3 regions of the Herbaspirillum sp. UBA812 genome follow, and region 2 is predicted to be linked to each of the others. Evidence: predicted binding sites of a transcription regulator. Region 2 holds the regulator's gene; each other region holds the start of a gene.
The links. The regulator sigma-54, encoded in region 2, starts transcription at its own class of promoters, with help from an activator protein. The targets are predictions, from matches to a motif close to TGGCANGNAANCTGCTTT.
Positions count from the first base shown of each region.

Region 1: the regulator sigma-54 is predicted to act here: its motif matches at 2,825-2,842, upstream of B3873_RS25900 (acetyl-CoA acetyltransferase).
Region 3: the regulator sigma-54 is predicted to act here: its motif matches at 2,351-2,368, upstream of B3873_RS17470 (nitrate regulatory protein).

Region 1 covers NZ_DBIC01000393.1:19,377-24,551, forward strand. The annotation lists gene B3873_RS25895 (acyl-CoA synthetase) at 1-1,453, opposite strand, end outside; gene B3873_RS25900 (acetyl-CoA acetyltransferase) at 1,575-2,756, opposite strand; gene B3873_RS25905 (TRAP transporter substrate-binding protein) at 3,511-4,545, shown strand; partial or broken gene B3873_RS25910 (TRAP transporter small permease) at 4,651-5,175, shown strand, end outside.
Region 2 covers NZ_DBIC01000285.1:19,786-24,960, reverse strand. The annotation lists gene B3873_RS19675 (UbiX family flavin prenyltransferase) at 1-449, opposite strand, end outside; gene grxD (Grx4 family monothiol glutaredoxin) at 472-783, opposite strand; gene hpf (ribosome hibernation-promoting factor, HPF/YfiA family) at 1,153-1,515, opposite strand; gene B3873_RS19660 (RNA polymerase factor sigma-54) at 1,668-3,158, opposite strand; gene lptB (LPS export ABC transporter ATP-binding protein) at 3,297-4,040, opposite strand; gene lptA (lipopolysaccharide transport periplasmic protein LptA) at 4,043-4,669, opposite strand; gene lptC (LPS export ABC transporter periplasmic protein LptC) at 4,721-5,175, opposite strand, start outside.
Region 3 covers NZ_DBIC01000261.1:3,385-8,559, reverse strand. The annotation lists gene B3873_RS17485 (DUF2000 family protein) at 9-416, opposite strand; gene B3873_RS17480 (AraC family transcriptional regulator) at 465-1,340, opposite strand; gene B3873_RS17475 (YitT family protein) at 1,615-2,292, shown strand; gene B3873_RS17470 (nitrate regulatory protein) at 2,408-3,667, shown strand; gene atzF (allophanate hydrolase) at 3,692-5,107, opposite strand; partial or broken gene uca (urea carboxylase) at 5,104-5,175, opposite strand, start outside.

The DNA of each region.
Region 1 (5,175 bases), on a different contig from region 2:
CGTGCTGGCCAGCCTTGCAGACGATCACCGCCAGCCCGCTTTCGCCCCACTTGGGATCGGGCACGCCCAGCACCGCCACTTCGGAGACGGCCGGGTGCGTCAGCAGGGCTTCCTCGATCTCGCGCGGATAGACGTTGGAGCCGCCCGAGATGTACATGTCCGAGGAACGCCCGGTGATGTAGAGGAAGCCATCCTTGTCCACATGCCCGAGATCGCCGGTGTGGAACCAGTCATGCTTGAAGGCCTTGGCATTGGCCTCCGGATTATTGTGATAGCCCATGAAGACGGCCGGTCCGCGCACGCAGATTTCGCCGGTCTCGAAGGGCGCCAGCTCTTGCCCATCATCGTTCAGGATGGCGATCTGCATGCCGGTACGCGGCATGCCGCAGGTCCCCACGCGTGCCTGCGGATGGGCGTCATCCTCGAAGTGCAAATAGGACGGCAGGAAGGTGATATTGCCGGTCACTTCACCCAGGCCGTAATACTGCACCAGCACCTTGCCCAGCTTCTTCAATGCATGGATCTGGTCGGCGCGATACATGGGGGCGCCGGCATAGATGACGTGTTTCAGCGAGCTGTGGTCGTAGCGGTCCACCGACTCATCCTCGACCAGGATCTTGACTATGGTGGGCACGGTGAAGAGATTGTCCACCTTGTATTTCTCCACCAGCTGCCAGGCTTCCTCGACCACCAGCCGTTCGGAAGAGAGCAGGATGCTGGCCGCACCGCGCGCCGTGTTGACCACCGCATGCACGCCTGCGCCGTGTGAGAGCGGTGCCACCACCAGCGAGCGCGAGTGATGCGTGAGCCCCGGCATCAGGTCGGCCAGGTGATTGGTCACCACGAAGGCCATCTGGCCGTGCGAGAGCATGCCGGCCTTCGGATGGCCGGTGGTGCCGGAGGTGTAGAAGAACCACAGCGGATCGTCGTAATCGACTTCGGCCTCGCGGAAGGTTTCGCCGCTGCCATCGGCCACCAGCGTTTCGTAATCGAGTTCGCCCGGCCGTGCGTCGGCCAGGGCCACCACGTGTTCGAGCGCGGGCGAGGCGGATTTCACCGCATCGACATACGGCGCGAAACCGCGGTCATACAGCATCACGCAGGCCCCGCTGGACTGGCCGAGATAGGCGGCCTCGGGCGGCGTGACGCGGAAATTGGTCGGTACCCAGACCACGCCCATCTTGAAGGCGGCCCAGGCACTCTCGAAGATCTGCTGGTTGTTGCGCGAGTGGACCAGCATCTTGTCGCCCTTCTTGACGCCGCGCCGGGTGAGGGCGTGGGCCAGCGCATCGACGCGGGCATTGATCTCGCGCCAGGGGATCAGGCGGTCGCTGCCATCGGTTGCGCCTTGCGCCAGGATCAGGCCCGGCTCTTCCGGAAAGCGGCGCGCCACGTCCGAGAGCAGGCGGCCCAGGTTCATCACTTTGCTTAACATCGTCTCACTCGTCCCGATTCTTCTGATGGAATTCTGATGGAAATTGGCGTGCTGCCTTGTTCTGTTTTTTTGCACATCACTTCATGCGGCGCGCCACCCTTCAACGACAGGATGGCGCACCGGTGCTGCTACCGCTTCTTTAGTTCACACGCTCCAGAATGCTCACATAGTTGGCCACTGCCGCGCCGCCCATGTTGAACACGCCGGCATAGCGCGCATTGGCGATCTGCATGTCGCCCGCATCATGGGATGCCTGCATGGCCGCCATCACGTGCATCGAGACACCGGTGGCACCGACCGGATGGCCCTTGGACTTCAGCCCGCCCGAGGGATTGACCGGCAGCTTGCCGTCCTTGGCGGTGATGCCTTCGGCAATCACGCGTGCGCCCTGGCCGTGCGGGGCCAGGCCCATGGCTTCGTATTCCAGCAGCTCGGCCACGGTGAAGCAGTCGTGCGTCTCCACCAGCGAGAGATCATCGAGGCTCAGGCTGGCTGCGCCCAGCGCTTTCTTCCAGGCCAGCTCGGCCGCTTCGAAGCGGGTCGGGTCGCGGCGCGACAGCGGCAGGAAATCATTGACGTGGACCGCCGCACGGAACTGCACCGCGCGCGGCATGGACTTGGCCACGTCGGCGGCGCTGATGACGAGGGCAGCTGCACCATCGGAAATGAGCGAGCAGTCGGTGCGCTTGAGCGGACCGGCCACATACGGATTCTTGTCGGAGACCGTGCGGCAGAAATCGAAACCGAAATCCTTGCGCATGTGGGCATAGGGATTGACCATGCCGTTCTTGTGATTCTTGGCCGCGATCATCGCCAGCGCATCGGACTGGTCGCCGAAGCGATCGAAGTAGCTCTGCGCGATCTTGCCGAAGACCCCGGCAAAGCCACCCGGAATGCCCGCTTCTTCCTTGGCGTAGCAAGCCTTGAGCAGCACCTCGCCCACTTGCGCGGTGGCCAGCTCGGTCATCTTCTCAAAGCCGATCACCAGCACGTGTTTCGATTCGCCCGCCTTGATCGCCTGCAGGCCCGAATGGATGGCCGCCGAACCGGTGGCGCAGGCATTCTCCAGGCGCGTGGCGGGTTTGAAGCGCAGCTGCGGCAGCGTGTTCAGGACCAGCGAGGAAGGGAAGTCCTGGTACAGGAAACCGGCATTGAAGGTACCGAAGTGCACCGAGTCGATGTCTTCCGGTTGCAGCCCGGCGTGTTCGATGGCGGCCTTGGCGACCTGGCCGATCAGCACTTCCGGATCGATGCCGTCGAGCTTGCCGAATTGCGAATGGTTCCAGCCGGTGATGCAGGGTGAGGATGCAGAAACAGTCATGGGGTTGTCCTTGTGTCCGTAGTCACGGGGTCAATGGAGCTGGGTCGCTCCGTTACACACAGGGGCAATATGCAAAATCGGTGCCACGCGCAGGACCGCTCGCACCACCGCATGCAGCCGGTGTTGCGCATCCCTTGCCTCGGCATCGCGCAGCCGGGAATGGCGCATCGCGCCAGGGGCCGGCCTGCATCTTGCCCGTCTCCTGAGAGTGCCGGCGCAAAGCCGCGCCGGGTCTCGCTTTGTTGTTGATATTGATGCGTGCTGATGTGTCCGGCAGGCCGCCCGCTCATTCCCGACATGCAGGAAAAATCGAACAGAACAGGGCAGTGCCCGCCGACCGCATGAAGATATCACGTACTTTACGTTAACGTAAATCATTGCGCTGCAGCAGCCGGCAGGCAGCACTATTGCCGGTGAGCAGCATGAACAGGTGTCGACGCCTGCGACAGTGCAGCGACACTTCTGCGACAGGTGTCGCAGTCACGCTGCGCGCAAATAAATGGCGGCGGCGGTGATTGCGCGCTTGTACAGGCCCGCCCTTATCGCAGAGAATACAGGCGCAGTGCCGTTGAGGGAGAGGGATGGCGCCATGCCGACCAGGGAGGATAGGGGGCTTGGCATCCAATTTGCTCTGTCGAGGCACAGGCAGTGTTGACCACCCGGAACAGGGAGCTGCACGCCCGATCCAGCACCCCTGGTAGCGCCGGATTCAGCAAATTTCAAAATTACAAACAGACAGACAGGAGACAAGCAGATGGAACAATCCACTGGCAAGATCACGCGCCGCCATTTTCTGAAGACGGCTTCGGTCGCTTCGGCTGCCGCCGCTACCGGCCTGGTATCCACCTCGGCGCATGCGGCCGAATTCACCTTCAAGTACGCCAACAATCTGCCGGTGACGCACCCGATGAATGCGCGCGCCAAGGAAATGGCCGCGGCCATCGCGGAACAATCCAAGGGCCGCATCGAACTGCAGCTCTACCCCAACAACCAGCTGGGCACCGATACCGACATGCTCTCGCAGGTGCGTGCGGGTGCGATTGATTTCTTCACGCTCTCGCCGCTGATCCTGGGCACGCTGGTGCCGGCTGCGCAGATCTCCGGCATCGGCTTCGCCTTCAAGGATTACAGCCAGGTCTGGCCGGCCATGGATGGCGAACTGGGTGCGCATGTGCGCAAGCAGATTGAAGCCAAGTCCACGCTGTTCGCCTTTGAAAAGATCTGGGACAACGGCTATCGCCAGATCACCAACAGCACCAAGCCCATCAAGGCGGCCGACGACCTCAAGGGCATGAAGCTGCGCGTGCCGCCCAGCCCGCTGTGGACCTCGATGTTCAAGGCCTTCGATGCGGCCCCGACCTCGATCAACTTCGCCGAAGTCTATTCGGCCCTGCAGACCAAGATCGTGGAAGGCCAGGAAAACCCCATGGCCATCATCTCCACCGCCAAGCTCTACGAAGTGCAGAAGTACTGCTCCATCACCAACCACATGTGGGATGGCTTCTGGTTCCTGGGCAACAAGAAATCCTTCGAGCGTCTGCCCAAGGACCTGCAGGACCTGATGGCCCGCCTCATCAACGAAGCCGCCATGAACCAGCGTGCCGACGTGCGCAAGCTCAACGATTCGCTGGTCGATGAAATGAAGGGCAAGGGTCTGGCCTTCAACAATGCCGATGCCGATTCCTTCCGCGCCAAGCTGCGCAGTGCCGGTTTCTATGCCGAGTGGAAGAAGAAGTTCGGCGACGAGCCCTGGGCCCTGCTGGAGAAGTACACCGGCAAGCTGGCCTGAGCGCTTCGTTTGCCGGGGCTCATGCCTGCATGAGCCCGTGCGCCGGAGTGCTGCCCTCGCCGTGAGGGCAGTGCTCCCGCCCTGAATCCATTTCGCTGGAGCTTGATGATGGAAGCTGCAATGACTTACCGCGCCCCGGTCAACATGAACCCGGCTGCGCGCGCGCTGGTCGCATTCAATCGCATGGTGATGCACGTGGTCGGTGCCGTAGCCGCCGCCCTGGTGGTGGCTGAAACCGTGGTGCTGCTGACCGGCGTGATCTACCGCTATGCGCTGCATGACCCCCTGGTGTGGTCGGATGAACTGGCCTCGATCCTCTTCATCTGGCTGTCGATGCTGGGGGCCGTGCTGGCGCTGGATCGCGGCGAGCACATGCGGCTCACCGCCATCATCAACAAGTGTTCCGAGAAAGGCCGCGTGTGGCTCGAAACGGTCGCTGCTTTGGTGGTCTGCATCTTCGTGCTGATGGTGATCCACCCGGCCGTGGACCATGCGGTGGAGCAAATGCCGATCACCACACCGGCGCTGGAAATCCCCGATGGCCTGCGCGCTGCGGCCCTGCCGGTCGGCGCGATCCTGATGCTGCTGGCGGCGGTCTCGCGCATGGCGGCCATGACGACGATGCGCCTG
Region 2 (5,175 bases):
CCCATTTCGGTGACGGACGTCATGTTGCGCAGATGGGCCAGATTGAACGGGGTCTCGCGCACCATCAGCACCAGCCGGCGGCGTTCCTTGAGCACCACGTCCGCTGCGCGGGTGATGAGGTTGTCGGACAAACCATGCGCCACGGCGGCCAGGGTCTTCATCGAACAGGGCGCCACCACCATGCCGGTGGAGGCGAAGGAGCCGCTGGCGATGCAGGCGCCGACATCGCGCACGTTGTGCACCACATCGGCCAGCGCTTCCACATCCTTGCGCCGCATGTCCAGTTCCTGGTGCAGGTTGAGTACACCTGCTTCGGACACCATCAGGTGCGTTTCCACCTGGCCATGCTTGCGCAGATGCTCCAGCAGCCGCATGCCATAGATGGCACCGGTGGCACCGGTGATCGCAACGATCAGGCGCTGGCGCGGCTGGCTGGAAGAATTGCTCATGGATCAGTCAGGCCAGTAAAACTCAGCCCTTGATCAGGGTCTGCAGTTCGCCCGATTCGTACATCTCGGTCATGATGTCGGAGCCACCGACGAATTCGCCCTTCACGTACAGCTGGGGAATGGTCGGCCAGTTCGAGTATTCCTTGATGCCCTGGCGCACGTCCGGGCTTTCCAGCACGTTGACGGTGACGATGTTCTCGGCACCGCTGGCCTTCAGCAGCTGGATGGCCTTGCTGGAAAAGCCGCATTGCGGGAACTGTGCAGTGCCCTTCATGAACAGCACCACGGGATTTTGGGTCACGGTTTCTTTGATCCAGGATTGGACGTCGCTCATGGCTATGCCTTTAAAAATGGGATTGCCGACATTATAGGGAAAAGCCGGCGGGCGCGTTGAAATCGCCTGCATGCCGGTGGCCTGTCTGAACGGGCAAAAATTGCATCGAGGAAATGATTTATATCGTATGCAAGTTCTTGTGTCGAAGATGAGGGTGGCGGGAAGACATTCAAGCAGTTCCTTGCATCATCTTCAGCAGCGGCGGTGGAAAAGTTGCTCCGGGTAATGATTTATATTTTTTCCACAGGCGTGCGCCAGATCGGCGGCGGAAAATGAAAAAGGGCGCTTGCGCGCCCCTTCCTCATGAAATTCGGCTGGCTTTCTCAGCAGCCTTGCGGCTGCGAGGCTGCTTGCCGAGGGTGTCCTGGCTTATGCCGCTCCGGCCACCGCATCCTCCGGCGTTTCGTCCGGCAGGCGCTTGGCCATGGAGTGATGCTCCTGCAACTTGTCCTTGTGCTTGATGACCTGGCGATCGAGCTTGTCGATCAGCGTGTCAATGGCAGCGTAGAGGTCGTGTGCGATGCTTTCCGCATGTAGATCCTTCCCCTTGATGTGGACGTTGATTTCCGCTTTTTGGCGCTTTTCCTTTTCTGTGAGTTTATCTACGCTCAGGATCACGCTGACGTCGATCACGTTGTCGAAATGGCGCTTGATACGCGAGAGCTTGCTTTGCACGTATTCCCGGATGGCGGGGGTCAGTTCGAGGTGGTGTCCACTGATGGTCAGATTCATACAAGACTCCTATCGTGAAGTCACTGGAGGTTCGTGCAATCGATCCTGCTGCAGCTGTACCACGGGCACGGTCTTCGTGTCGGATGGCGCGGGCATCAGTCGGATGCTTGCCTGAACACAGCAACGGTACTGCAGAAAAACTGAGGAAAAACTCAGAGGGACTTGCGGAGATTGACCGGCGGAATCTTCAACACTTCGCGGTATTTGGCGACTGTGCGTCGCGCGACCACCATGCCTTGTTCTGCCAGCATATCCGCAATCTTGCTATCGGATAATGGGGTCTGCGGGTTCTCGGCTCCTATCAACTGTTTGATCAGCGCCCGTATCGCGGTGGAGGAAGCTTCACCTCCGGTTTCAGTCGCGACATGGCTACCGAAGAAGTATTTCAACTCAAACATTCCATGCGGAGTGAGCATGTATTTCTGAGTCGTCACGCGAGAGATGGTGCTCTCGTGTAGACCCAGTGTATCAGCAATTTCACGCAGCACAAGGGGGCGCATGGCGACTGCCCCATGTGAAAAGAAGTTTCTTTGACGTTCCACAATAGCCTGCGCGACGCGCAAAATTGTATCGAAACGTTGCCGCATGTTCTTGATGAGCCACTTGGCTTCCTGCAACTGCGACGACAGCGAACCTTCTCCCTTGGCTTGCTTCAATGCACTGGCATACATCGCATTGACGCGCAGCTTGGGCATGACCTCATGGTTGAGCATGACCTGCCAGCCGTTCTTTGTCTGCTTGACAATCACGTCCGGCACCACATAGTCCGAGGCATCACGCGCGAATTCCGCACCCGGATGCGGACGGCACTGGCGGATCACGGCCTGCGCTTCACGCAGGTCTTCGTCATCGCAATCCAGTGCCTTCTTGATCTTGTTGAAATCGCGTTGTGCAAACAGCGGCAGGTAATCCTCCACGATCCTCAAGGCCAGCTTGCGCGTCACGAAGGGAATCTTGGGCAGGCGGCGGATCTGCAGGGCCAGGCATTCGCCGGCACTGCGCGCACCGACACCCGCCGGGTCCAGGCTCTGCAGCAGCTTGAGCGAAATCGACAGCTCTTCCATGTCGATGCCCAGCTCTTCGGGCAGGCGAGCGAGGATGTCTTCCAGCGGCTCTTCCAGATAGCCGCTCTCGTCCAGCGCATCGGTGAGCAGTTCCAGCAGCGCACGATCACGCAGGGTGCGTGCGGTCACGCGGATCTGTTCCAGCAGGTGTTCGCGCAGGGTCAGTTCGTGCGCTTCGAGTTGCGGGCGGGCATCATCATCGTCTGGCGACTTGCCGCTGCGCGCGACGTCGTCGAAGCTCCAGTCGGCATCCCCCGTGACACCGGCTTCCGGCGCGTTGTCCTGGTAGTCGAAGCTGGAATCGCCATCGCTGGCGGCCGGGGCGGCTTCGCCACTGCCTTCGTGACTGGTTTCAGCAACGCCGCTGGAGGGCGAGCTGGAGACCGCGCCATCGGCCAGCAGACGTACCGAATTGTCGAGCGCGTCGTCGAGGCGTTCCAGCAGGGGATTGTCGGAGAGGATCTGTTCCAGTTCCTGGTGCAGTTCCAGCGTCGACAGTTGCAACAGTCTGATCGACTGCTGCAGTTGCGGCGTCAATGCGAGGTGCTGCGAGGTACGTAACTGGAGCGACTGTTTCATCTGTCTTTCTGAAAGCGGCGTGGCCCGCTGGTTGCTCTGCCGGTCGTTGCGTATTGCGTATTGTGTTTGGCTTGCTGCGTATTACGTGATGCGCACTCCGTATTTCCTTGAGCGTATCGGGCAAGCCGACTGCACCGCTTACATGCGGAAATGCTCACCCAGATACACGCGGCGCACCGACTCGTTGGCGATGATCTCTTCCGGATTGCCGCTGGCCAGCACCGTGCCCTGATTGATGATGTAGGCGCGATCACAGATACCCAGCGTTTCGCGCACGTTGTGGTCGGTGATCAGCACGCCGATGCCGCGTTCCTTCAGGAAGCGCACGATGCGCTGAATCTCGATCACGGCAATCGGGTCGATACCGGCGAACGGTTCATCCAGCAGCACGAAGCGCGGATCGGTGGCCAGTGCGCGGGCGATCTCGACGCGCCGGCGTTCACCGCCCGAGAGCGACAGCGCCTGGCTTTCGCGCAGCTTCTCGATCTGCAATTCGTGCAGCAGGTTGTTGAGGCGGCCTTCGATTTCATCGCGCGAGAGCGGCTTGCCCTCTTCCCGGCGCAGTTCCAGCACGGCGCGGATATTGTCTTCCACCGTCAGCTTGCGGAATACCGAGGCTTCCTGCGGCAGGTAGGACAAGCCCATGGTGGCACGCTTGTGGATCGGCATGCGCGAAATGGACGCGCCATCGAGGTCGATCTCGCCGCCATCGGAGGGCACCAGGCCCACGATCATGTAGAACGAGGTGGTCTTGCCGGCACCATTCGGGCCGAGCAGGCCGACCACCTCGCCGCTGCGCAATTCCATCGAGACATCGCGCACCACCTGGCGCGCGCCATAACTTTTCTTCAGGCCGCGAACGACCAGCGAGCTGACTGCCATCGTTACTGGTCCTTTCCGCTGTCGCGACGCGTTGCAGGCTGCGTGGCGTTGTTCTTGCCCGCGGGCTGGGCCGGCGCGGTGCTGCCTGCCGGCGGCGGATTCTTGGGCTGGATCACCGCAGTGATGCGGCCTGCGCCCGGCTTGCTCTCGCCGGTGGCGGTGTTGTTCACGGAATAGAATTCGGCGCGGCTGTCGTAGGAGATGAATTCGCCGTTGACTTCATCGGTGATGCGATCGCCGTCCATGCGCTGGATGTGCGCGCGCTGGAACAGCTTGGAGATTTCGGTCTGCTCCGAATACTCGATGCGCTCGGCCTGGCCTTCGATCCACAGGTTGGGACCGCCGTCACGCTTCTGGCGGAAGTTGGCCAGCGCGCCCGGGGCCGCATACAGCACCGCATTTTCATAACCGTACTGGTCGGTCGTCAATACCACGCGGCCGGCCTTGATGATCAGCGTGCCGCGGGTCATGACCACGTTGCCGGTAAAGGTCTTCACCTGGCGCACGTCATCGTAGACCATCTGGTCTGCCTCGATGTTGGTCGGCTTGGTGGAGTCCGCCTTCTCGGCGTTGGCCACGCCGCACACGGCAGCCAGCATCAGCATCGGCAGTAAGAATGAGCGTTTCATTGGGTTCCTGTCTGATCGGTTCTTGGCGTTTTTATCCCGGAGTCATCCGGCTTAGCGTTTCTTCGGAGTGGGCTCGTAATAGCCGCGGACATTGCCGAACAGCTGCACCACCTGGGTCGCATTGTTGGCCACCATGCCCACGCCGTTCAGGCGCGTGGTGCCCATGGTCATGGCCACCGGCTTGTCAGTCTTGACGATTTCATCGTCAGGCAACAGCAGCAGGTATTCCGACACCAGGTGCATCTGCTCGCGGCCCTTGTAGGGCGCGCGGATGGCATTGGCGTTGCCGTACATGTGGATCTGCGTCTGGTCGTCGGTGACGCGCGCGGTATCCGAGTAGAGCTCCATCGGTGCCTGGTTCTGGTCCAGGTTGTGCACCACCGGCTTGGTGATCTCGAAGGAGTCATCCGTGGGGTAGTGCACCATCTTCGTTCCCGCAACGTCATAGCGCGGCAGACCGGTCGGGCCCATGCGCACGTAGTTGAAGTTTTCCAGGTAGTAGTCGG
Region 3 (5,175 bases), on a different contig from region 2:
CGGGCGTATTACGGATGCAGTATCAAACCCTTGGTGGCTTTTTCCACACCCTTCTTCGGGCCGCGCAAGGCGATACCTACCAGGTCCATGTTCTCCGCATCTTCAGCCAGAAAGACCTGGCGGTTGGCCTCGTCATGCCCGGTGGCAAACATGGGAAAGACATAGGCTGCCATCGTCAGCTCGCGAGCCAGCCCGATACGATGCGCAGCCTGCAACCCCGCCAAGTCCGCAGCGAAGATCAGGATGGGCTGGCCGCACAGTGGTGCATAGCGTCGACCATTGGCATCCGCATACGCTGCGCCCAGTGACTCGGGTGCGGCGGCGGCAATGCCGGTGGCCAGAAAGGCGGTGACGTTGAGGCGCTGCCACATCGGCAGGTCATCGCGCACCAGGATGGCGATTTTGGTATCGAACATGCGGTCTTCCTTGAGCAGTCTTGAATCACCGCATCTTAGGAAATCGCATCAGCTCCCGGCTAGAACGTTTGTGCAGGCAAGGCGATAGGCCGCCGGCGTGATGCGATAGGCGCGCCGGAACCAGCGGCCGAGGTGGCTCTGGTCGGCAAAGCCGGTGTCGGCCGCCACCTGTGCCGGTTCAGCACCACCGGCGAGCAGACGGCGCGCCACGCGCAGGCGCAGTTGCACCAGATAGGCGTGAGGCGAACTGCCGAAGGCCGCACTGAACTGACGCGTCAGGCGAAAGCGATCCAGTCCCGAGCACGCCACCAGATCGTCCAGGCTGAGATCCTCGGCCAGTTGCGCATGCATCAGTTCGCGCACCCTTTGCAGCGCGGGCGAGGCGGCCGCGCTGCCCTCACTGGCGGGAGCGCGGATCCTGCGCGCCAGCAAGACCAGCATGCGGTCCAGCGCCTCGTCACGCGCCAGCCGGCCTTCACGCTGGTGCAAGGCGAGGAAGGCACGATGGATCGCCTGTGCCAGGAGCACGTCATCGTGCAGGGTCTGGTCAAAGGAGGCAAAGCGCGACACGGCGGGCAACTGCAGCTGTCCGGCCATGGCGGACAACCAGGGCTGCGGCAGGTAGAGCATGGCGTAGGTGAAGCCGCTCTCGTGCGGCGCATGGCCGTCGTGGATGGCACCGGGCTCGATGAGGATGGACTTGCCAGGCGTGCTCACATGCGACGTGCGCCCGCAGCGAAAGCGCTGCACGCCCTGCAAGGTGACGCCGACCAGCATTTCGTCATGCGCATGCGGATCGTAGGCATGGCCCGAGAAATGCGCGCTGATGCTCTCGATGCCGCTGTCTTCGTCACGGCGCAGATCGACCCATTCGGTCTGCAGCACGCGCGGAGTGCCCTGATGCGGTGTCAAAGTGAAGTCCATACCGGATTCTAGCGCCGGACCGCCGGGTGGGTCGTCTTGGCTGTCCGCCCAAATGAACTTTCTGGCACATTTCCTGCTAGCCGAGAAGTGTTGCAGCAGCGCCGCGCCGCCTCATCCGGCAGTCGCCGCACTGCAACAAATCCTTTACCATGCGCACCTGCGGCGGCTGTCGGCGATTGAAGGCAGCTGCACACTGATGACTGGGTCAGCTTACCCGCCGGCCTGGCCATTGACGTGACGCGTTCGTTATCCACGATTGATGATTGGTATTGCCATGACGACTTCCACTGCGGATTCCTCGCCCTCCTCGCCGATTGCCTCCGCGCCTGCTGCGCGCGCAACGCCTCCTGCCACCCCGGCCGTGCGCCACAGCTGGATCGACAACCTGCAGGGCCAGCTCTTCGGCGTGGTGATGATCGCCTTCGGCATGTCCATGCTGCACAGCCTGGGCCTGATCATCGGCCAGATCGCCGGCGTGGCCTTCCTGGTGACCTATGCCACCGGGATCAGCTTCGGCATGGCCTTTACCCTCATCAACCTGCCCTTCTACCTGCTGGCCGCCTTGCGCATGGGCGCTGCCTTCACCTGGCGCACGCTGGCGGCCGTCACCGCCGTGTCGGTCCTGACCAACGTGGCCGGCAACTACATCAGCTACAGCCACCTCGATCCCGCCGTCGGTGCCGTGCTGGCCGGCCTGTGCGTGGGCATTGGCCTGATCGGTTTGTTCCGCCACCAGGCCAGCTGCGGGGGCATGAGCATCCTGGCAACCTATGTGCAAGAGCGCACCGGCTTCAAGGCCGGCTGGCTGCTCATGGGTTTCGACCTGGCGCTGTTTGCGACGGCGGCGCTGTTCCTGCCGATGGATCGCGTGTTCTATTCGCTGGTCGGCGCCATCACGATGAACCTGTTCGTGGCGTGGAATCATCGCTACGAGTGGTATATCGCCCGCTAGCGCTCGCAGGGGAAGCGCCGGGCGGGGCGATTCCATTACAATCCGGGACATCCATGCATCGCACGAATCTTGCTCGCGATGCGGCCAGCCCTTGTGATTCTTAGCCCTGCCCGCCATGAGCCAAGTCCTGAACTACCTGATCACCGCCCGCCGCTGCGAAGCGGAAGAACTGCAACGCCTGGCGCGCACCTGCCAGCTGGTGCTGACCGTCGGCAAGCTCATCCATTGCCTGCAGCAGGAACGCGGCCTCTCCAACATCTATCTCGGTTCGCGCGGCGAGCGTGATGCGCAGGCCTGGCAGGAGCGCGTAGCCGCCAGCCAGGCGGCCCAGTGCGAGTTCGACACCTGGCTCGGCTCCACCGTCCCCGACAACGCGCTCTCCAACGGCGCTCGCCTCTACACCCGCATCGCCTTCGCCCTGCATGCGCTGGACGGGCTGCCCAAGCTGCGCGCCGATGTGGCCGCACTGGCCTGCACCCCGGCGGCCAGCTACGAGCGTTTCAAGACGGTGGTGGGTGCCCTGCTGGCGCTGGTATTCGAAGCCGCTGACGTGGCGGTGGATCCGCAGATTTCGCGGCTGCTGGTGGCGCTGTTCAACCTGATGCAAGGCAAGGAATTTGCCGGCCGCGAACGGGCCGCCGGAGCTGCCGCCTTCGTCACGGGCAAGATCACGCGCGAACAGGAACAGACCATCGAGACCCAGATCGAGATGCAGGAACAGGCCCTGCGCCGTTTCGAATCCTTCGCCGAAGGCTTCCGCAATGAATGGAGCGCCATGCAGGCCACGCTGCCGCTGGCCGATCTGGAACGCCTGCGCCGCAAGCTGCTCACCGCCCACGGCCGGCCGCTGGATCCCGAGCTGGCCGATGCCTGGTATCAGTGCTGCTCCACCCGCATGGATGGCCTGCATCAGGTCGAGATCCATCTCGCGCAATACGTGCAGTCGCAATGCCAGGACAAGATCCGCGAATTGCAGAAGGACCTGGACCATCAGGGCCAGTTCTTCACGCAGGCCGATGACCGTGATCCGCTGGCCTCGCTGACGGCCTTCGCCTCCGGCCTGGATGGCCAGCCGTTGCCGGACGGCTCACTGAGCGCGGGCGTGGGCCCGCACCTGACCCAATCCATCGTCGACATCCTGCGCACCCAGTCCGAACGCCTGCAGAACCTGACCCAGGAACTGGCCACCGTGCGCGAGAGCCTGGAAGAACGCAAGCTCATCGAACGCGCCAAGGGCGTGCTGATGATGAAGCAGGGCCTCAACGAAGAGGCCGCCTATCGCCTGCTGCGCAAGCATGCGATGAACCAGAACCGGCGCATTGCCGAAGTGGCGCAGGCGATCCTGTCGCTGACCGAGATCCTGCCGGACGCCTGATCCGGCCTCCCTGCCCTCGCTGGTTCAAGCCGCCAGCAGCCGGCTTTCGATGTGACGCTGCCCGGCCAGCGGCCGCCCATGGGCGCGCTGCAGGGCATCGGCCACACCCAGCAGCCTCTGGTCGCTGAAGGCCGGTCCGAATACCGTGATGCCCCAGGGCAGGCCGTTCTTCATGAAGTTCATGGGCGTGGCCACTGCGGCGTAATCCAGCATGTTCATGAAGTTGGTGTACCAGCCCAGGTCCGAATTGCGCTGCACCGGCTGCTCGCGCAGTTCCTCCAGCGTCACCGGGCGCGGATAGGCCGGCGTCACCACGCAATCGACGGTGGCCAGGATGCGGTCGCATTCGGCCTTCAGTTGCTGCAGGCGATATTGCGCGCGGAAGGTATCGACGGCGCTGAACTGCGGCGCCTTGCGCAGCACGTCGCGAATCACCGGCAGGATTTCTTCAGGCTTTTCCTGCAGCAGTGCCTCGATGGTGCTGTAGCGTTCTGCTACCCACGGCCCTTCGTAAAGCAGGCGCGCTGCCTCCAGGAAGGGACTGAAATCGATGGACACGGACACGCCGCCGATGGCTTCCAGTTGTCCCAGCGCTTCCACGAACAGGGACGGGCTCTCGCTGCAGCCGAGGAATTCCAGTTGGCGCGGCACCCCCACGCGCAAGCCTTTGCGCGGTGGCTGGAAGGCCGCTGCATCGTTGTGCGGCAGGTTGGCGCGGCTGTATTCGTCGCGCTCATCGGGCTCGCCAGCTTGCGTGCAGAGAGCCAGCAGGTGGCTGGCTTCGGCCGCGGTGGCAGTGAAGAAAGTCACGCAATCCAGCGTGCGGCAGGCGGGCACCACGCCGGCAGTGGAGAGCAAACCCTTGGTCGCCTTCAATCCGACCAGATTGTTCAGGGCGGCGGGAACGCGGCCACTGCCGGCGGTATCGGTGCCCAATGCAAAACTGCTCAAGCCCAATGCCACCGCCAGCGACGAGCCGGACGATGAACCGCCGGAAGGATAATCCGGATGCACGCTGTTGCGGCAAGCGCCATAGGGCGAACGCGTGCCATTGAGGCCGGTGGCGAATTGATCCAGATTGCATTTGCCCATGGGGATCGCGCCCAGTGCGATGAGCTGCGCCACCAGCGTGGCGCTCTCGCGCGGCACATAGCTGAAGGCCGGACAGGCGGCCGTAGTGGGGATGCCGGCCAGGTCGATGTTGTCCTTGATCGAGAACGGCACGCCATACAGCGGCAGGCTGTGCGGGGATTGCCCTTCCAGTGCCTGCAGGTAGGGCTCGATTTCTTCCTCGCTCAACAGGTGGATGTAGAGCCGGTATTGCGGGTTGAGCGCCATGGCACTTTCACGCAGGCGGGCGATCACGGCGCGCGGCGACAGGCTGCCATCACGATAGGCCGCCGTGAGCGCATCGATGCGCAGGTCAAAGGAATGGATCATGCGGCCTCCTCTTCAGTGTTTTCCATGACCAGCACGCACTGTCCCGCGCGCACCGGACTGCCCGGCTG